DNA from 4 places in the Lysinibacillus sp. HST-98 genome. Region 3 is predicted to be linked to each of the others. Evidence: riboswitches for the same ligand, from Rfam matches in the RefSeq annotation. Region 3 holds a riboswitch; each other region holds the start of a gene.
What was found. Region 3 has a riboswitch for S-adenosylmethionine ahead of JIN86_RS09270 (YezD family protein). Riboswitches for the same ligand answer to the same signal wherever they lie in the genome.

Region 1 (5,204 bases), on a different contig from region 3:
GACCCTTATCTATGTGCTATGAGTTAAAAGCGCTGGGGATTGAAACCTTTATTACAGCAAATGGAGCCTATGTAAAACATAAGGAACTTGTCATACATAAAACTCCGATTGCCAAAGAAATTGTCCACAATGTACAGGCTTTTGCACAGACACAGCAGCATAGCCTAACATTTTTTACAGAGCAGCTATCCATGAATAGCATACAAAGTCCAGTAGCTTTAAGAGCGATGCAAGAAACTTTATCTTTACGGGATTTTCCACTTATAAATGAAAGAATTGTAGATGAAGAGGTTTTTCTCATGTGTTTATATGCGGATGAGCTGGCAGAAAAAAGATATACTAGCCAATTTTCGAATATATTTTTACAGCGTTGGCATCCTTATATTGTGAATGTATTACAGCAGGATGTTTCGAAGTCTATAGCTATTAAAGCGGTGCTTGATTATTTTAATATTGACCCTAAGAATGCGATTGCCTTTGGGGATGGGGATAATGATATTGATATGTTGGAGTATGTAGGAGTAGGAATTGCTATGGGAAATGGTAGTAAAGCTCTAAAAAGAGCTGCCAATTTTGTTACAAAGAAATCTACGGATGGCGGTATCAATTTTGCTTTACGTCAGCTTCAAGTCATTTAGAGCGCTGAGGTTACACTATATATAGCAGGTAGATTTTAATAAATTTTAGGTGGGATGATTTATGGCACATCACGTGCAGTCTCTAATTGAACATTACGGATACTTTGGGATTATCGTGATTCTAATTGGAGGTATTGTTGGGGTGCCACTTCCTGATGAGGTGTTTCTAACTTATGTAGGCTATAGTGTTTACCGAGAAAGTCTTGAACACATTCCTGCTTTGGGCAGTGCAATGATTGGTGCGGTTGGAGGCATTACCTTAAGCTACTATATTGGTTATCGTTTTGGCTTACCGTTACTGCAGAAATATGGCCCTAGAATTCATATTACAGAGCAAAAAATTGACTTTACGAAAAAGATGTTTACAAAAATAGGACCTACCCTATTATTAATTGGCTATTTTATTCCAGGAGTACGCCATTTGACAGCATATATTGCGGCTATTAATAATTATCCTTATAGAAAGTTTGCACTTTTTGCCTATATAGGGGCATTTATTTGGACGTTCACATTTATATCATTAGGAGAGATGCTTGGAGAGAAATGGCGATTTGTTGGATACTATTTAACTCATTATAGTATCTATCTTATCCTTTTATTTATTGTAGGGATGCTTATTGCTTACTTTTTATTCAAAAAAAGAAATGGACAAACATAAAAGTCGGTATACGCTATACCGACTTTTATGTTATGGCAAAATAGCAAATGAGCGCACAGGGAAGCCAGATGCTTTTTCTGGCTTAGGTACGATATTGAAGATGATAGCGCCTTTCGCAGGTAGCTTGTCTAAATTAGTCATTAGCTCAATTTGATAGGTGTCCTGGTCAAGCACAAAATATTCGCCATCTAGCTTGCCATTTTTACGAAAATTAGCAGCAGAGTCTGTATCGAATGTTTCATGACCAATTGCGCTTACCTTACGTTTTGTTAGTAAAAACTGTAAAGCTTCTAAACCCCAGCCAGGGATATGGTTATGTCCATCTGCATCCTTATTACTGAAAGCCTCTTTATCTGGCCAGCGCTTACTCCAATCTGTACGTAATGCAACAAATGTTCCTGCTTCAATTTCTCCATGCTTGTCCTCAAAATTAAGAATATCTTCTACACTTAATGTAAAATCATGGTTGCTCGCAGCCTCTTGTGATTTATCAATAACAACAAGGGGGAGAACAAGCTCTTTTAGTTCTAATTCTTCTAAGTAGCGAGTATCTCGCACAAAATGAATGGGTGGGTCGATATGTGTGCCATATTGACCAGGGAACGTGAATTGTTGAGCGAAGAAACCATCCTTATGAGAAAATAATGTTTCAAATTTAGCGTCCTCAAACATAAAAAAATGTGGTGAATTAGGGCCGAAAGTATGTGTTAAGTCAACCCACTGTTTCGATTTTAATAATTCCAATGCTTGCAAAAGTTCATTCGACATCGATTTCCCTGCTTTCTGTAAAAAATAGTGGTAAATAAAAAGGAGTCCCCTAATAGAAGAGGACTCCTGCTTGAAACAACGGTAGTTCTTCTTCTCATCTTCAAGGCTGATCATTTTGCCAATTGGAATTAGCACCATACTGTTAGCTGGTTGCTGAGACTTCATCGGGCCAATCCCTCCGTCTCTCTTGATAAGAAAAGTAATATAAGAATTTTCAGAAATAACAATACAAACACTTTAGCATAGTTTTTTATAGTTTACAAGTTCACTAGGAATTTTCACCAATTCAAATTTAAGGTGACTCCACAACAATCATGATCAATAAGACGTATTCTAAAACTGTCTGGTGTATAGTTTGTTTCAAATTTCACCGTAATGCCTGTTGATGTGATTAATTTTTCAACCTCTGTTTTATTTGAAAGTTGAGCAGCATTCATTAAATCATGTGCGAATTGTTGGGAGCTATCTATTTTATCCGTAAGTAATTGGGCTTGTTGCATCATCGCCTTTATCCGTGATGCTGAAGCTTTTAATTTGTGTGTATCGATAGGTGGAAAAGGATTATTGGTCGGCATTGCTAGATGTTGCGAAAAGGGTCTAGTGGCAAAATGATTAGCGATAGGCGATGTTGGATAATGATAGGGATGCACAAAATACGGATAAGGATTGTAATACAAGGTCATTCCTCCTATCCTATAACTGATACCTTATCTTATGTAGCCAAACGGCTTTCGGTGTTATTAGCAGTGCAATGTTTAGGACAAACATTTAAAAAGGAAGCTAAAGTAAGCTTCCTTTTAGCCAAGTACATTCAAGACATCATCAATTTTTTTACTATGTGATAAAATGCCATAATTCATCCATGTTAAAAAGTCTACTTCATAGACACAGTTGCTTTTAACGGCAGCTAGGTTTTTCCAAGTAGGAGTTTTTAAAATAGCACGTTCCTCATTTTCATAAATGGAATGTTGTTTATCAAAGGTAATAAATAAATGATCAGCATCTAATTGCAACAATTGAGCAAATGTCAGTTGTGCTTTACGTTGATTGTGCGGAATACTCCATACTAGTGAATGTGGCATTAAACCTAAGTCACGATATAAAATGGGGCCCGTATAGCCACATTCAGGGCCCGCGTATAGAGTAATGCCAATGGCTGAAATACGGAGAAATGCCACACTTTGCCTATAAACAGATTTGCTAAGAATTCCTTTTGCTTGTTGTACTTTATCTTCATATTGTAGGATTACGTCTTGCATCAAGGAGGTTTTTCCTGTTAGATCTGCAATTTTAAATAAAGTAGATTGCCAATTCTCTCCAGGGTGTGAGAGATGGCAGACGGGGGCTACCTCATTTAAATGGTGAAAGGATTCCCAACGCTCTACACCAGAATCTAGCATAATTAAAGTCGGCTTATAGTAAAGGAGTCGATCCATTTCTCTATTTTGTACATCGATATCTGGCACTTCCTGTAGACCTAAATAGTCTTGTTTTCCCCATTTTGCATGACTGAATTGAGCAATTGGCGTAATCCCAAGCGCAACAAAGAAATCTTCTAAGAATGGTGCAAATACACGTAGATGGCTGCTTTGATTTCTTCGATATTGTCCTGGAGAGATGCCGACATGTTCTTTAAAACGACGATTGAAATAATACTCATTATTAAATCCGACAGATTGGCTAATTTCAAATACTCGATCATTTGTTGTCATTAATAGTTGCTTAGCTTTTTCAATACGTATGTTATTTAAATAGTGAAGGGGAATTTGTCCCGTAATATCTTTAAAAATGCGCGTATAATTCCACCTTGGTACGTCAGCTAGCTGTGCTAGCTGCTCAACTGTCCACTCCTTTTCAAAATGTTTATGTAAATGGTTAATGGACTGCTCAACAGATTGGCGATCATTTTTTTGCATCTGCTTGGGTATGGTTTGATGTAAGAGCAATAACATCAGCTCTTGAAAGTGCACATGCTGCTCAAAAATCGTGTGTTCATGCTCCGCTAACCGGTTCTGATAGATGACTTCTAGCAGTCTATGACATTGTGAAAAGGGGAGAAGATGTCGTTCGATGATACTTGTAAAATGACTATATGAATTCTGACTATTGCTGAGATTGACAATGTTGAATTGTAATTGATAAAAACAAAGGTGCTCACTTTGAATGTGGATACTAACCGTGTTATTTGGCGGTATCAATATGCACTTTTCTTCACTAAAATGAATGGTGTCATGATCTATTTCTAGTTTTCCACTACCATTCATTACGATGAAAAGTGTATAGAAATCACTACTAATCAATAATTTTTTTGATGATTGAATTGCATAAGAGATATTTTGTAACGTATAAACATGTGTTAAGTTACCCATTGATAATTCACCCCTTTGTGTTGAATTGGCATAACAACACAAAGAAAGCCCTCATTAAGAGCGTTCTTCATATTGTTGAAAAAGATCATATGACTAGTAGAAAAAGCCCGTTTAGCAAGGCAAGGGGTTGATTTCCGCTCCGCCAGCGTCCTTTCCAGGGGGCGTCCGATGAGCCGCTTCACTCACTTACGTTCGCTCCAGGGTCTCATCTGTGACACTAAATCCCCTTGGAGTGACGCTGGCTCCACTCCAATCAACTATGCTGCTAACGTGTCTTTTCTTCTTTCGTACTAGCAGTAGGGAACAAAAAAGTCTATTAAAGAGAGAATAGGCACTTATTTCAATGTGAAGAAGTGATGAGTGACAACACCTATCCATGTTCTCCTTCACAAAAGTGCTATTGATTATTTTGTTTTTTAACACTAAGCCAAAGAAAGCCCTCGTTAAGAGCTTTCTTTTGAAAATTATTTGACGAACCATTTCTCTAGATCATCATACTTTAGCAAATTGGCTGTGATTGCGCCTGATTGCCAATATGTGCGGTCAGCGATATAGACGTGCCCATTTTTTACAGCAGGGAGTGTTTTCCATAGTGTACTATCTAACCATTTAATAGCTTCTTGGTTTTCTTTAGACTCCCATGTACCGTTTGAAGGGAAAAGGATGATATGATCCGCATCTAATTCCGTGATAGCCTCTTCTGATAAGACCTCTTGGGACTCTGCCATATCATGGGCTAATGGATGTGGTGTTAAGCCTGTCTCTGTGTAA
Region 2 (5,204 bases), on a different contig from region 3:
ACGAATTGTTGCACAATAACAAAACCAACTTGATCAACATTAGCCGTTAATGTGGAGGCTAAAACGATAAACACAGGTATAAGTGCTGAGGCTAAGCTAGTTGCGCTTGCAAAGCCTAAATGAATCAAAATGTTAAATAAAGTTACGAGTGCGATGGTTGCTAGTAAAGGCATAGTATCTAGCCCGAGTGAACCAAAAACTTTATCTGATAACCATGCAGCACCTTGCGTATTTAGTAAAATGGTTCCTAACATAATGCCTACCGCAAAGACGATAATTGTTCCCCATGGAATATGAGGCTCAACTTCCTTCCACGAATACACACCGATTTTAGGCATTAATAGAATCGCGATAGCAATAATTGTGACTGTTGTCGTATCAAATGGATGTAGTTTTCCTTCAGTTGCCCAGAAAAATAGTAAAACTACGGATGTAATGATTAAACGAATTTCAGGAGCCTTTAATGGGCCAAGCTCTGCAAGCTGTTTTTTGATGACCTCTTTACCACCTTCGATATTGCTAGTCTCAGGTTTAATTAAAGCAATCATAATGAAAAATAAAAAGATCGACATAATAATTGAGAAGGGGGCGGCATAAAGTAGCCAAGCACCCCATGAAATATCCACATTAAATTGCTCTTGGATAAAGTTTAAAGCCACCATATTTTGAGCTGCTGCAGTTTTAATACCAATATTCCAAATGGAAACGGCTTGTACCGAAGTAATAACTAATAAGGCAGCAAGCCGACTATCACGTGGTAAACCAAATGCTGCCACCATTCCAAGCAAAATCGGTACTACTGCGCCAGCTCGTGCTGTAGCAGAAGGTACAAAAAATGCGAGGACGATAGAGACTAAAATAGCGCCAAATACGATAGCTTTTGTTTTCGTTCCTACCAGTGAAAGAATCCAAAGTGCAAGTCGTTTATGTAGATTAGTAATTTGCATTGCTGCGGCTAGAAAAAGAGCTGCTGCTACTAAAGCAACGGCAGAATTACTAAAGCCACTTAAAGATAATTTTAATGCGCTAGCTGTTCCTAGCTCTGTAGTTGGATTATCCATTGACGGAGCGAGTCCTAGTAAAACAGTTACTAGTGCAATGATCATGGCCGAGCTCACAGGATATGAAACGGCCTCTGTAACCCAAAGGATGACTGCAAAAGCTAAAATGGCTAAAGCTCGTTGCCCAGCTATAGGTAAATCACCATTGTTAGGTAAAAAGGTAATAATGATTAGTAACGCGAATGCCAAGCCAATCCATAGTGGCTTTAAATTAAGTTTTGTAGCTGCTTGCTTTGGGGAAGACATATTTTCTCATCCTTTCTGCAATAAAAATGACGATTATTATCCATAACATCGGCCTGTATAATGTTTTATTAAGATAAGAATATGTTGATTTTATTGTAGAAAAAAATCGATGTGAAAATTGTGTTTTTTACAGCAATATGAGTAGATAAAGAGAAAATACATGGTCACAAAGAATACAAAAATATCCATGAAATATTATTTCTTTTTCTTAAAGGCAGAAGTTACTTTAGGCTCTGTGCCATTGACTAATCGTTTAATATTTTCAAGGTGCAGGATGATGGCTATGCCAAAAAGAAGAAGAGCTATAATGGTTGGGCCAATGCCAGGAATCCATAAATAAGTTGCTGTACAAAACACGAGATAAAATTCTAGAACACCAACAATTAAATAATTTGTTGCAAAGGATAAAATAACAAATAAAATAAGTGCAAATAAACCAATCTTCCAATCAACAGCAAGTAAAATACCAATAATGGAGGCAGTTCCTTTCCCGCCATTGAAGCCCATGTAGAAGGGGAAATTATGACCTAAAATAACCCCAGCAGCCATAATATAAGTAAGCAGCCAAATTTGTTCTTCTGTTAAATGAATGGCGTCAGCTAGATAAAAATGCGCACCTATAATAGCCACAACACCTTTGACTATATCGATGAGGGCTACTAAAACGCCATATTTCCAGCCAAGGGAAAGAGTAGCATTAGAGGCACCAGCATTACCGTGGCCTGCCTTTTTTAAATCAACCCCCGATAAAAATTGAGCCACTTTAGAGCCGTGAATACAGCCTATTAAATAGCCAATCATAAGAAAAATGATCACGGCCTTTACCATAAAAATACTCCTCTCAAAATTTTTTAAAATAGTGTATGCGTTCATATTACGTATAAGAGCAGACAGAAGTTTCGGAAAAAATAAAATTTACATGTTGACAGAAAAAAACTCTATGTTTATACTGTGTAACAACGATGGAAATTGAATCTCATACTCTTATCAAGAGCGGCGGAGGGATAGGCCCTATGATGCCCGGCAACCAGTAAGCAATGAGCTTACTAAGGTGCTAATTCCTACAGATTCTTACTTGGATCTGGCAGATAAGGGGAGGAAAACTTGCAACCGCAACCCTCTTCTTAGCTGAAGAGGGTTTTTGTTTTCTACAGAAAAATCCTCCTCATCTCCGGTACCATCGTAAAAAAATAACCATTTGGAGGTACACAATGACAAATTTTAAACCAGAAACATTGCTGTTGCATGGTGGTCAAGAGCCAGACCCAGTGACGGGTTCTCGCACAGTTCCAGTCTATCGCTCAACTGCTTTCGTATTTAAAGATACTGCTCATGCGCAACGTCTTTTTGCCTTAGAGGAAGCAGGGAACATTTACACACGAATTACCAATCCAACAGTTGATGTGTTTGAAAAACGTGTGGCTTTATTGGAAGGTGGAACAGCAGCAGTAGCACTTTCATCTGGTGCAGCAGCTATCGCATTTTCCATTTTAAATCTAGCTGGAGCGGGTGATGAGATAGTAGCAGCTAGTTCTTTATATGGTGGTACGTATAATTTATTTGCTAACACATTACCAAACTATGGTATTAAAACAATTTTTGTAGATGAAACAAACCCAGAGAATTTCAAAGCAGCGATTACTGATAAAACAAAAGCGGTCTTTGCAGAGGTTTATGGTAATCCAAGTTTAAAGGTTTTAGATATTGAAGCAGTAGCTAAAATTGCACATGATAATGGTCTACCATTAATTATTGACAGCACGTTCGCTTCTCCTTATGGTTCTACACCTATTGAATACGGCGCAGATGTTGTAGTTCATTCTGCAACTAAATGGATAGGAGGTCATGGTACAACTTTAGGGGGCGTTGTTGTAGACGCTGGTAAGTTTGATTGGACTAGCGGTCGATTCCCTGGTTTTACTGAACCAGATGCCTCTTACCATGGGCTACGTTATGGAATTGATACAGCTTCTGCAGCCTTTGCTACAAAGCTACGTGTACAATTATTACGTGATTTTGGTCCAACATTAAGTGCTGATGCTGCCTTTAATTTATTGCAAGGGTTAGAAACGCTTCATCTGCGTATCCCTAAACACAATGAAAATGCATTGGCAGTGGCTGAGTATTTACAAAACCACCCATCTGTGGAGTATGTAAATTATAATGGCCTAGAAGATTTTCCGACACATGAGTTAGCAAAAAAATATTTAAGAAATGGCTTCGGTTCAGTGCTTACATTTGGCATCAAGGGTGGACGAGAAGCTGGGCGAAAGCTTATTGATAGCGTGAAATTATTTTCACATGTAGCAAATGTAGGTGATGCAAAGTCATTAATTATTCATCCAGCTTCCACTACTCATCAGCAACTATCAGCAGAAGAATTAGTTCAAGCTGGTGTAACCGAGTCGCTCATTCGCTTATCCATCGGTTTAGAGGCAGTAGAGGATATTATTGCTGATTTAGATCAAGCCATTACACAGGCTACAACAACTGAACAAACAGTAGAAGCTTAAAGTTTAAAGCAAATGGTAAAATGTTGTGACGTTAACGTATTTTCTCATTCGATTAGCCTCATTTGGTAATGCGTTAAACGTTGCTACATCAATCTATTACTGCACCCATTAATTATCAGAACCTTATAAAAAATAATACCAAGTAATTTTATATGTATTATTGACTTTGTTAAATCCACGTTATATACTAAGAAATAAGTTAACAGTACAAAAATTTTTAAAAAAAGGTAAATGTTTTCATAAGTGCTCCCCCACTTTTGAATATATAGAAGAGTAGTTGCCTAGCCAGTGACTACTCTTCCCAAAAACTGATGATAAAGGAGTGTTTAAAATGGGTAACATCTATAGTGCGCAAAACATTGTATCCTATCTAATATATGAGCTAAATGAAGGGCATGTATTTGTCAACAATAAATCCATTCAACACCTTCTTACATCAGTCGAAAGAAAATGGCAGGAAGTATTTGGTCATACAGCATTTCAAGAACGTGTTTTTACTGAAGAAGACTTTACTGTTAAGGAAGTATTTGAGGCATATGAACAGTATGGTGTGAGCCATATCTCACTTCCTGCGACAGAGTTTTACTTGAAGTATGGTACATTTCAATTAGTGGAACGTACGTATGCAATACCAAATTTTACAGAAGAAGAGATTAGTCTTGTTCAACAAGCTTTAGCACAATACCGTTATCAATTGCTTTCAAAAGCAAGTTAAAACCCCCTCATATTTTTAAGCTCATTCTCTGCTGCTACAGGGAATGAGTTTTTTCTTTAAAGGGATTGTAATGAGTGTCTGAGCATACATATATATAATAGAAGAAAGACATTCATATATTGAAATGTAAATAGTCAATATTTGTTCAAATCTTATAGATTGATTAATAAAACGTATAATAAAGGGAATGAAACCGATTTCTTTTGCACATCTAGAGAAAACAAATGTCCTTCCTAGAAAGATTTTTCTTGTGCAAAGTGTGTATTTGCGTTACAATTTTCTTTAAGTTAAATTTTGAATTATTTGAATTTGTATGTGTACTAACACATATATAAATAGCGAAACTCATACAAAGAGAGTTGTTGGCTAAAGACTGCGGTGGGTGTCAAATTGTCATGACACAACCCCATGGAGAGTTAGCTTTAATGAAACTGCGGAATGTAAGTTGGAGGGAATAATAAGAATGGCAACTATAAAGGCAGCGATTTTAGGATTTGGAACGGTAGGTCAGGGGATTTACCATATTTTAAATGAAAAACGAGAAGAGCTAAAAAATAAATTAGGTATTGAATTAGAGTTAGCGAAGATTTTAGTGACAGATGCTAGTCGTGAACGTGTACCAGGCACAGCAAATTTGATGACAACAAGTATGGATGAAGTCTTAGCAGA
Region 3 (5,204 bases):
TGCGCCACCTTTTACGCCCATGACTGGACCTAATGATGGTTCACGTAATGCGACCATCACCTTCTTATCTAATTGATGAAGGGCATCTGCCAGTCCAACAGTCACAGTCGACTTTCCTTCACCAGCAGGGGTTGGACTAATAGCTGATACTAATACTACCTTTGCATCCTCACCCTGAGCAGTAATTTTTAATGGGTCAATCTTTGCTTTGTAGCGTCCATACTGCTCAAGAGCATCCTCTGGAATACCCGCAGCATTGGCAATTTCCGTAATAGGTTTGATCACTGCTTGACTAGCGATTTCTAAATCTGATAATGGTTGATTTTTCGTTGTCATTTGGCATCCTACTTTCTATGTTGTTCATTTCCATTATAGTCTTAATTGTGAAAAAAAAGAAAGCCAGATATACAAGCATTTCGTCAATCAATTGACATCTTTGCTCAATTCCTGTATGTTCTAAGAGAAAATGCATTTTTTTCACATTTTCACAATGAGAGCACCATTTATTTAACTTTATTTTACATTCAAGCGCATTGGAGGCGAATGCTTATGCAACAGGGGATCGTAAAGTGGTTCAATAATGAAAAAGGTTATGGCTTTATTGAATGTGATGATGGCGAAGATGTATTTGTTCATTTTACGGGCATCCAGGAGGAAGGCTTCCGTACACTTGAAGAAGGTCAAAAGGTTTCATTTGATGTTGTGGAAGGCAATCGTGGACCCCAAGCATCAAATGTTGTAAAACTATAAGCATAATGGGGCTATCCATGTAGTTCCAGATTAGCAGCGGATTAGGAAATGCATCGTTTTCCTCATCTGCTTTTTGTGTTGTTTTATAAGCTGAATGCCTCCTCCATGTTATAATAGAAGTAATTATACGTAAGGAGGGATTTCGATGCATAAACAAAATAAACCCATGACTGCAGTTATTTTGAAGCATAAAGAACGACAAAGTGTAGCAGAATTTGCGGCAACACTGGAAACGATTGCAAAAAAGCTTAAAGAAAATGGTGAATTCACTTTTGTTCAAGGCACAGAGCCAACAGTTGTCAGCCCAAGTGAACAGCTCAAAATCGAATACTCCTATACCAAAAAGGGCGACAAGCATTCATTTGAAATTGAGTTTGATTGGTATACAGGTACAGAAACACCGAAAAAAATGACCATCGAATAACAATTGGCAACGAAAATCCACTTCTCAGATGAAGTGGATTTTTCCATACTGTTGAATAAAGATCATGTCACTAGCTAAAACCTTTTAGCAAGGTGAAGGATTGTTTTCGCTCCAGAGCCTCCTCTGTAACGCTAAATCCCCTAGGAATGACGCTGCATTCCAATCAACCATTCTAAAAAAGTGGCTTTTGTTTTTTCATAGTAGAAAAGTGATGAGTGACAACACCTCTCGATAAATGAGTAGTGAACACCTTTGCTAAAAGTTAGTGGATTGTAGCGATAGCGGAGGAAGCGGCCCGCTAACAGGAAAGCAAGTAGCCTGCATCAGAAATTCTATGGATGTTCTTGTTTTCGACACTATGTAAAGTGTTTGGGCAAAAGTGTTTCAGCCAACAAAAATACCGAACTATCCACTGAAATGCTCACGAAGTGTTTTGGAATAGTTCGGTTTTTCTAGTTATCATGTTTTGTTAATTTAAAGATTATTCGGCTTAATGAAGGTCCCAGTTAGTTATGGCCCAGCCTTTTCTCCTTATCGATTTATCCAATAAAAAGCACCAGGGCAAACTAATGTTTCTTTTGTTCGTTTAGGATCCTTTAATGTCACACCAAATGGTCCCTCTTTGACATGACCGAGTGTCATTGTCATCGCACTCTCTTCCTTATAGAAATCTAAACGCATATTCGGTAGCTGTAGTGACATATACTGCTCATATTGCGTAGGCTCTGGTAGCTGTAACACCTCTTGCCACAGCTGTACTGTTGCCTGCATGTCCTTGACGTAGAATTGGACGGATTCCATCGTTATAGCCTGTTTGACATCAATGGCACCACTTGCTTTTAATTGAACAAAGCGTTCTTCATCTTCCTCCGCCCATTCAATCAAAAATGGAAAATCAATTGGCAGATCTGGCTTACCAAAATGCAGTAGCTTCCATTCTACCACCGTGCCATCTGGTCTTGTTCTGCTACATGCATCTGGTCCATATACTTCATAGCCAAATGCTCGCAATCGTCGAGCCTCTTCCTCAATATTTTTTGTGCGCAGAGCAATTCGAGAAAATCCCTGGCGCTCTTGATCACGTTTAAACGTATAATGTAGGGAATATGGGTATTGTGCCGCTTGCTCAAATAAATCACGATCATAGATAGCAATTTGTTCAATATAGCTTAAGCCAAAGTAGCTTAACGTATTATAAGTCCCCCACATCGTGTGCTGCCCACCATTCACTGTATGGACATTTCGTTTATTGAAGAAAACCTTTATATTTTCTGGTGATTCCACTTGATGAACCAGATGATCAAAATATAAAGTCATGGCCATTCCCCTTTCTTTCCCCATTACCTTTACCTGTATGTTTGATTAGTTTAAAATTTACTCAAGAAAAGGAGTTACTAGTAGGATATGAAAAAAAGTTTCGTTTACCTACAAACTCCGTTCACTAATTTCATAAAGAGGTGATTTGAATGACAGATTTAGTAGCTGCTTTTAAATTGGCATTAGGTAATTACCCTACAGGCGTAACAGTTGTCACGACATGTCATGACACAAAACCGATTGGCTTAACCGTCAATTCCTTTGCATCTGTTTCAATCGACCCGCTCCTTATTTTGTGGTCACTCGATAAAAAATCTCAGCTCCATCCCTATTTCACGACTGCGCCAAATTTTGCGGTCAATATTTTAGCGAGTGATCAAGAGCATTTATGTACACTATTTGCTAGTAAAATCCCTGATCGCTTTGCACAAGCAACATGGTCCACTTCCTCTTTAGGACTACCGATTTTACATGATACAGCAGCTAATTTACAATGTAAAACATTTCAGCAAATCGATGCTGGTGACCATACCATTTTTATAGGGCAGGTCGTAGATATTACAAATGCTCAAAAAGAGCCCTTGCTGTATCATCGCCGTCATATCGGTCCCATACCAAAAAGCTTTTATAGCTAGCCTTTACACAAAAAAAGGGCCACTTGTAAGCACAGGAAATCCTTCATGCTTATAGGTGGCCGTTTGACATAAGTTCTACTGAAATCATGGTTATTTTTTCTGCGGAAATCTCTGCTTTTCAAGCCTATTAATTTGCACAATCACACCATCTTGAATCGTAATATGCACTTCACCAAATTCAAGATTTTGAATCGCCTTCGCAATTGCCTCTAATTTCTTATCATCTACTTTTACTGACTGAGCCATACGATACACCCCTTCTTTTTTATCCTTATTGTTCATAAAGAGGCCAACGCATCAAACTGATTGATAGCCCCTCCTATCTCTCAGACACCATCTGTTGGATTTGGCACCTGTTTTTCGGTTGCCGAGGCTTCATTGGGCCAAGTCCCTCCACCTCTCTTGATAAGAGTACTGCGTTTCTTGAAAATAATTCTATAATTCTGCTATAGGAATGTCAATACAAAATATTAGAAAACCTAGTTGAATACTATGCAATATGTCGTTTAGATTAAAAGACTCCCTATACCTAAAGTATTTTATGCCTAGTCAGTGAGAAATAGATGGCACTCCATTAATTTATTACAAGCTCCATTTCCTCATCATGAATTCAAGTGGGCCTCGATGATGTTTAGCCCTCCACCATACTGAAACAAAGACACATCCTAAAAAATAACAGCAGGCATACAGCATGGAAAAAGCAAGTGTTTGGTTCTCCAGCTTTTGGCAAATAATTAGTATTCCAATGCCTATAACAACATGGCCAACATAATGCGTTAAAGACATTTGTCCTGTTAATATGAAAGATTGAATAACTTTATTTTTACATGTCTCTACAAGATAGATGGAGCCCACAATGATGACAATAGCCGAAGCCGAATTAGATAGGACATACATCATATTCGGTGGAATCGGTCCTGTATCAAATAAATACAATGCACTCTCTACATCTAATAAATGAATGGTTGTCATCTTAATGAATAACGTTGAACAAGTCTCAGTCATGATGACTAGCAATAAACCTGTCACCAGTAAGTTTTTTCTTAATGTATGATTTGTTAAATCTAATGTGCCTATCACCATACCTATCAGAAAGAAGCAAATCCAGGGGAATAGAGGGTGATAGCCATTAAACATCAAATTTCTTATAAATCCAGCTGGTGTCCAAAAATCAAGATACTCTAGTAACACATATGTTGGATGCCAACCAGCAAGGTAATTAAACTGAATTTGGAGCCATTGTGAAAGGATAAGGATGGCACCGATTATGAAGATCATCATTTTCTTGGATTGGGCAATCAACCAAGCAGCAACAAACATATACACGCCATAATAATGTAATATATCTCCTGTCCAGCCGATCACATATAATAGTATCCCTATCGTAAATAACAAAAGCGCCCTCTTCCACAAAGTAAGTCGATTTTGACGAAGAAGGATTGGGTCCTTACTCTCTCTAGCCTGACGAGTCATGAAGGCTGTCCCTATTCCTGCTAGCATGACAAATACGGCTGAAGCACGTCCCTCGAAAAGATGTTGGAAGGCAATTAACCATGTTGAACCATTCGTTGTAGAACCTGTTATAACGCCAAAATTGACAATGAACATGCCAAGCATGGCGAGAGCTCTTGCAAAATCAAGACCTTCAATGCGCCGATCATCATTTCTTTTTGTCATCTTTGCCCCCTTGAATAACGCTATGTACAGCCTCCTTCCAAATAGCCCTATAGTTCAATTGGTTGCCTGTTAACATGAAATTACCGATATTATCATAGACCAGGGCTAGCATCTGTGCCTTCGCTTCTATATGGGGAGTATCCTCTAACACGCCTAGCTGTACGCCATATCGTAGGATAGTAACAAAGCTTGTTAAAAAGCTGGTTTCTAGCTCTACTAATTGTCTTTTATAGTTTTCATCGCGAGCCGCTAATAGTACATATTGATTAAATATTTTATTAAAATAAGGGTCCTTGTCCTGTGCCTCAATAGATTGATAGCCTAGCTTAAGTAATTCCTCCTTAAAATTAGCGGAAGAAAGCTCTTTATAATCCACAGCGACATCATGTTGAATTTCTTTA
Region 4 (5,204 bases), on a different contig from region 3:
CGGCACTTGTTCAGCAAAGTCATGTCAGTGCCTATCAGGTTAGTAAAAATTCTGGCATACCACGTGCAAGAGTGTATGATATTTTAAATATCCTTGTAGAAAAGGGCATCGTGTTAAAAGAAGAGACCGCAGAACAAACGACCTATTCGGCAATGCCTGTGTCTGTGTTCTTACAGCAAATTCAACAGCGCTGGGAGTCCAATTTTACGTCTATAAGCGGGAAACTAGAGAAATTAGAGGAAAAAGTGCAGGAAGCTGAGCCTAAAGTGGTCATGCTGAAGGGCAAGGAATCCATTATCAACTATTGTCAGTCACTTCTAAAGAAGGCGAAGAAAAAAGTGATGCTATCGATGTGGGAAGATATGTATGATGCCTTACGTGAAGATTTGCAAGAGGTGGCGCTGCATGTTCCTGTTCATGGCATTACGTTATATGTAGGAGAGCATCTCGCCTCTATTGACCAGCACAGAGCCACACATTATACAAAAAAAGCGTCGACACCGCATTGGTTTATCTTATCGGTAGATGGTCAGGAAATGATTTATGGTCATTCTCCATCTACCCAAGAGACGGCCTTTATCACCAATGATTCGGTTCATATTTATTTGTTAGAGGATTATATATGGCATGATGTACTCATTAATCGGTTAGTAAAACGGGATGATCAGGAGTTAGAAGACTGGATTGCTAAGGAGCGGAAAGCTTTTTTCTTAGAATAGTCTTATAAGGGAAGGGGAGTAACTTGAAAAACTTCGTGTTGCTATTTTTAATGAGCTTACTCATGCTAGGAGCCTGTAATGCTACACCACCATCCGAACCACCAACGATTCATGAGCTAACGGTTGTCCCAGATAATGTCCAAAAAAATATTGTTTCTAATGACAGAATACAACTATTACATGAAAATGATGCTCCATATTACCTTGTTTATTATTCAAAAGGGAATGTATTGGCAAGTATTACAGCTGAGGGAAATAGGCTTATCATCCAGTTAGAAGAAGGCAGCGAGCAAAGGAAAGAGGCTCAGCCCTTTGTTTTTCAAATCACCGTCAAGAATCCTGAGCTTGATACCATTGATTTGCGAATAAACGGTCAGAGTACGCCCATTGATCGTATGACCATTATGTGATAAAAGAAACCGAAATCTTTAGATGAGATTTCGGTTTCTTTATGAGATGTCTAATAAAAGACTTTGTCTACGTTATATTTAGAGCGGAAAGTATTAATCGCGTATGTTTCGTAAATTTCACGTTCCATTGGATCTTCTACTTCATAGACTTCAATTTTGAACACTTCATCACGATGGTTTTTCATCGGAGATACATTATCCTCGAAATGTTTTTTAATACGTTGACGAATTTTACGTGCTTTCCCAACAAACAATAGCTCATTCTTGTCATTATAGAATAAGAAAATGCCGCCTTTATCACGTGTGATTTTATGGAAGTCAATAAAACCGAAGTAAGGTGTGATTGGCACATCACCTGGTTTTAAATCTTGTTCACGTTGACGGATTACTAGATCTGGTTTTGGAAATTCAATTTTAATCAAACTATTCACGTTCCTCTCTCTTACTAAAAGTATATGGTAACATAATTACGGCATGTTTACCATAAATTTTAAATGTAGAAACACCCCATATAGCAAGCTTAGTGTACATCAAATGAGCAAGGAACATGCACATGAATCACAAAATATTCTATGAATTATTGATATTCTAACTAGTTCGTGTTACAATTCAAGATAATTAAATAATCTTATCAAGAGAAGCTGAGGGATTTGGCCCGATGACGCTTCAGCAACCTCTAACAATTGTTAGAAAGGTGCTAATTCCAGCAAAGGATTTTTTCCTTTGAGAGATAAGAGTGGACGTGAAAAAATCCTTCTCATTCTATCTCGTATGGAATGAGGAGGATTTTTTAATTTCGTTGCATCCTATGCAAGCAAGGTTTGCTAAAAGAGAGTGATTATAGAGAGGGGAAAGCAAGATGCCAATTAATATTCCGAAAAATTTACCAGCTGGAGAACATTTACGTGAGGAAAAAATCTTCGTCATGGAAGAAGATCGTGCGAAAACACAGCAAATCCGTCCATTAAATATATTAATACTAAATTTAATGCCTGAAAAAGAAAAAACAGAGCTCCAATTATTACGTTTATTGGGGAATACACCATTACAGGTGAATATTACCTTTTTGAATACAGCCACTCACGAGTCTAAAAATGTGAGTAAATCCCATTTGCAGCTTTTCTACACAACGTTCAATCAGATTCGACACCGACGCTATGATGGTATGATTATAACTGGTGCGCCAGTAGAAAAAATGGCTTTTGAAGAGGTCAACTATTGGCAGGAAATTTCAGAAATTATGGATTGGTCTAAAAAGAATGTGACATCCGTGCTACATATATGTTGGGGGGCACAGGCTGCATTGTATCATCATTATGGCATTGGCAAGGTTGAGCTTTCTGCTAAATGCTCAGGCGTCTATTCCCATGTGATTACAGATTTAACTGTAGATTTGGTACGCGGCTTTAGTGATTTATTTACTGCGCCCCATTCACGCTATACATCTGTTTCGATTGACGAGGTTCGCAATCATCCAGATCTACGATTATTATCCTATTCAGAGGATGCTGGGGTATTTATTGTACAATCAAAAGATAATAAAAATATTATGATTACGGGGCATCTAGAGTATGATGCGACAACGCTAGCCGATGAATACAGTCGCGATGTGGCGAAGGGCATAGATATCGCTGTTCCTGTAAACTACTTCCCGAATGACGATCCGACACAAGTGCCGATGAATACATGGCGTGCCCATACGCATCTATTATTCTCTAACTGGTTGAACTACTATGTTTACCAAGAAACACCATATGAATGGGATTTTGTAGATGAAATCGAATATCATATTTAATTAATAAAAAGTCTAATTTCTTTTCTAGCTTTAGAAGAAATTAGACTTTTTGATTGTCATTTTCTGTTTCCTGCTGAGGTGTTTCGTTTTTTTGAGCTTTGGATTTACGATTTCGAATAACTACCACAATCAGCAATAGTATGGGTAATAAAATGGTGAAAATAAAGGAAAAGATTGGCCAAATTTCATTATTATAATTAGTAGAATGCACAATATCTGGATGAACAATTTGAGAAAGTCCAATGACAATTATCCCCATCGGTATAATGAGTGGGCGATGATCCTTAATCTTCAAAATTTGTGCGAGGCCAACAACGGTCGTATAGAAATACATAAATGTACGAATATATATAGACGTAATCCACATAAATGCCATAATGATTTCAATGCGCTGTAAAAAATTACCTATTGATATTCTTTGGGCTAAGGCATAGCTAGGAAATGTCCTTGATGCTGTGTTTTCAGGACCTAATACAAGAATCGATAGGACAATCAACGTAACTAAGACGATTCCGCCAAAGATTGCCCCAATATATAGCCCTTTTTGTGCAGACTGCTGTACATTGACGCCAGTAGGATAGAGCATCAATAATACAATTAATGGAAAGGAAAAGATACTCATAAAACGTGCAATACTATAAAACATAGATGCTTTGGTCGCTTCTAGTAGAGGCTGAATATTCTCAAATGTAATTTGAGGGGTAATACTAAGGACGAAAAAAATAAAAATAAAGGTAAACAATGGGAAGAGGATTTCTGCCGAACGGGCAAAGGTCTCAATCCCTAAATAAGCGGCATACATAATAAGGATACTGAACAGTAGGGCAAATGCTAATGTCGGTGTCTCTGGCATAACTTCCGTTTTCATGAAAATACCGATAAAATAGAGTAATTCTCCAGCGGAAAGAAAGGTCATAATCAGGAAACAAGTCGCTGTGATTTTACCAAAAAAACGCCCAAGAATTTTTTCATTGGCCTCAATAAAGTTTAGGGATGGTGTTTGATTGGCCAGTGTTAAAAATAATTTTAGGACCAGTAAACTTAGGAGAACACCAATGCTTGCCGCTATCCAAGCATCTTGCTTTGCGGCACCAGTAATACTCGAAGGGATAATTAAAATCGCTGTACCGATAGAATAGAGAAAGGTAACGATCGTAAACTGTCTTGAACTAATTATCTCTTTTTCCATCTAGCTACCCTCCATTTCTCAATCCTCTTTCTATTTTGTGAATGACACAATGTAATCCCTAATCGGTGTGAAGATAAAGGTAATCAAATCTAATGGGCTAGGAATATGGATTTTCAGGGCAATCCCCATATTTAAAGCCGTTCCAATAAGAAGCAAAAAGGAGAATACAATCATGGCTTTTCTATCCTGTTGCTTTTTTAGCTTTGGAATAAAAATAAGCGCAACGATTATCGCGATGATCAAGATAGCTACGGCTAGTACCATTGCATTTATTCCTCCTTTGGCTTGTTTAATAATGAATTTTGCATCGTACCTGAACCTTGGGTAGTTACCTTTACATGAACTACCACTGCTAAATCTGGAAAAATGGAAGTCCAATCATCCTTGATTTTTTTCCACTGCTTAGGATCTGCCCGATGAAGGGCATCCCCAAATCCAAAAACATCTACTTCATATTGCTGTTGAATTTTCTCTACTGTTTTTTCTATGCGTTCATCAATTCCCTGGGCTGTTTTTTTATTAACGTAATCAATCGATTTATTTTTGGTAAGATCGATATCACATTCGACCTCTCCAACATTCTGCTCTACATTAATATGAACATCGATTTTCGGTTTCCCGTTTTTAAATGACCCTTTCACCTTTGTAGTGGATTGGGTAATTTCAGTAGACAAGGTCCCTTTATTAGGACAGGCAATGATTTCTATCGTACTTTGAATTTTGTCATTAAGAAAACTAACACTTTTGCTTTCACTTTCAGTCAGTAGCCCTATATATTTATCTCCTTTAAAGACTGCTAAACCTGTATAACGTAATAGCACAGGTGTTTTAACACGTTGCACATTTGTTTGATCTACCCCTAATTTCTTATCGCCATGAACTTCAATAGCAGAAATTAATGCCCCTTTATGCTTATTGCTTAACGTATTGACTAATTCATCAATATTAACAGCTATTGTGGAGCCCCAAGCCTTTTCAGAGACATCAAGGGAATTTAAGATTTTATTAGCAGGAACTTTTTCGATGGGTGTTAGTACATTTAATACTTCCTTCGCTGTTGCTTCGTGAGACATAATGACGTCGAAATCCTT

Region 1: another riboswitch for S-adenosylmethionine. It lies ahead of JIN86_RS15225 (cyclase family protein); the one in region 3 lies ahead of JIN86_RS09270 (YezD family protein).
Region 2: another riboswitch for S-adenosylmethionine. It lies ahead of JIN86_RS12610 (O-acetylhomoserine aminocarboxypropyltransferase/cysteine synthase family protein); the one in region 3 lies ahead of JIN86_RS09270 (YezD family protein).
Region 4: another riboswitch for S-adenosylmethionine. It lies ahead of metA (homoserine O-acetyltransferase MetA); the one in region 3 lies ahead of JIN86_RS09270 (YezD family protein).

Annotation. Positions count from the first base shown of each region.
Region 1 is NZ_JAENHX010000006.1:188,261-193,464, reverse strand. It holds gene JIN86_RS15235 (Cof-type HAD-IIB family hydrolase) at 1-638, shown strand, start outside; gene JIN86_RS15230 (DedA family protein) at 700-1,296, shown strand; gene JIN86_RS15225 (cyclase family protein) at 1,327-2,064, opposite strand; SAM riboswitch class I at 2,156-2,261, opposite strand; gene JIN86_RS15220 (YuzC family spore coat inner layer protein) at 2,343-2,747, opposite strand; gene JIN86_RS15215 (helix-turn-helix domain-containing protein) at 2,862-4,433, opposite strand; gene JIN86_RS15210 (ABC transporter substrate-binding protein) at 4,898-5,204, opposite strand, start outside.
Region 2 is NZ_JAENHX010000004.1:379,767-384,970, reverse strand. It holds gene JIN86_RS12620 (DASS family sodium-coupled anion symporter) at 1-1,307, opposite strand, end outside; gene JIN86_RS12615 (glycerol-3-phosphate acyltransferase) at 1,503-2,135, opposite strand; SAM riboswitch class I at 2,289-2,402, shown strand; gene JIN86_RS12610 (O-acetylhomoserine aminocarboxypropyltransferase/cysteine synthase family protein) at 2,519-3,820, shown strand; gene JIN86_RS12605 (hypothetical protein) at 4,152-4,535, shown strand; gene JIN86_RS12600 (homoserine dehydrogenase) at 4,999-5,204, shown strand, end outside.
Region 3 is NZ_JAENHX010000003.1:139,945-145,148, reverse strand. It holds gene JIN86_RS09295 (formate--tetrahydrofolate ligase) at 1-336, opposite strand, end outside; gene JIN86_RS09290 (cold-shock protein) at 550-750, shown strand; gene JIN86_RS09285 (amphi-Trp domain-containing protein) at 896-1,174, shown strand; gene JIN86_RS09280 (VOC family protein) at 1,706-2,491, opposite strand; gene JIN86_RS09275 (flavin reductase family protein) at 2,641-3,126, shown strand; gene JIN86_RS09270 (YezD family protein) at 3,217-3,372, opposite strand; SAM riboswitch class I at 3,443-3,538, opposite strand; gene JIN86_RS09265 (DUF418 domain-containing protein) at 3,709-4,803, opposite strand; gene JIN86_RS09260 (TetR/AcrR family transcriptional regulator) at 4,787-5,204, opposite strand, start outside.
Region 4 is NZ_JAENHX010000001.1:25,711-30,914, reverse strand. It holds gene JIN86_RS00150 (TrmB family transcriptional regulator) at 1-719, shown strand, start outside; gene JIN86_RS00145 (hypothetical protein) at 743-1,129, shown strand; gene JIN86_RS00140 (nucleotide excision repair endonuclease) at 1,180-1,551, opposite strand; SAM riboswitch class I at 1,755-1,866, shown strand; gene metA (homoserine O-acetyltransferase MetA) at 1,989-2,924, shown strand; gene JIN86_RS00130 (GerAB/ArcD/ProY family transporter) at 2,965-4,113, opposite strand; gene JIN86_RS00125 (hypothetical protein) at 4,144-4,377, opposite strand; gene JIN86_RS00120 (Ger(x)C family spore germination protein) at 4,383-5,204, opposite strand, start outside.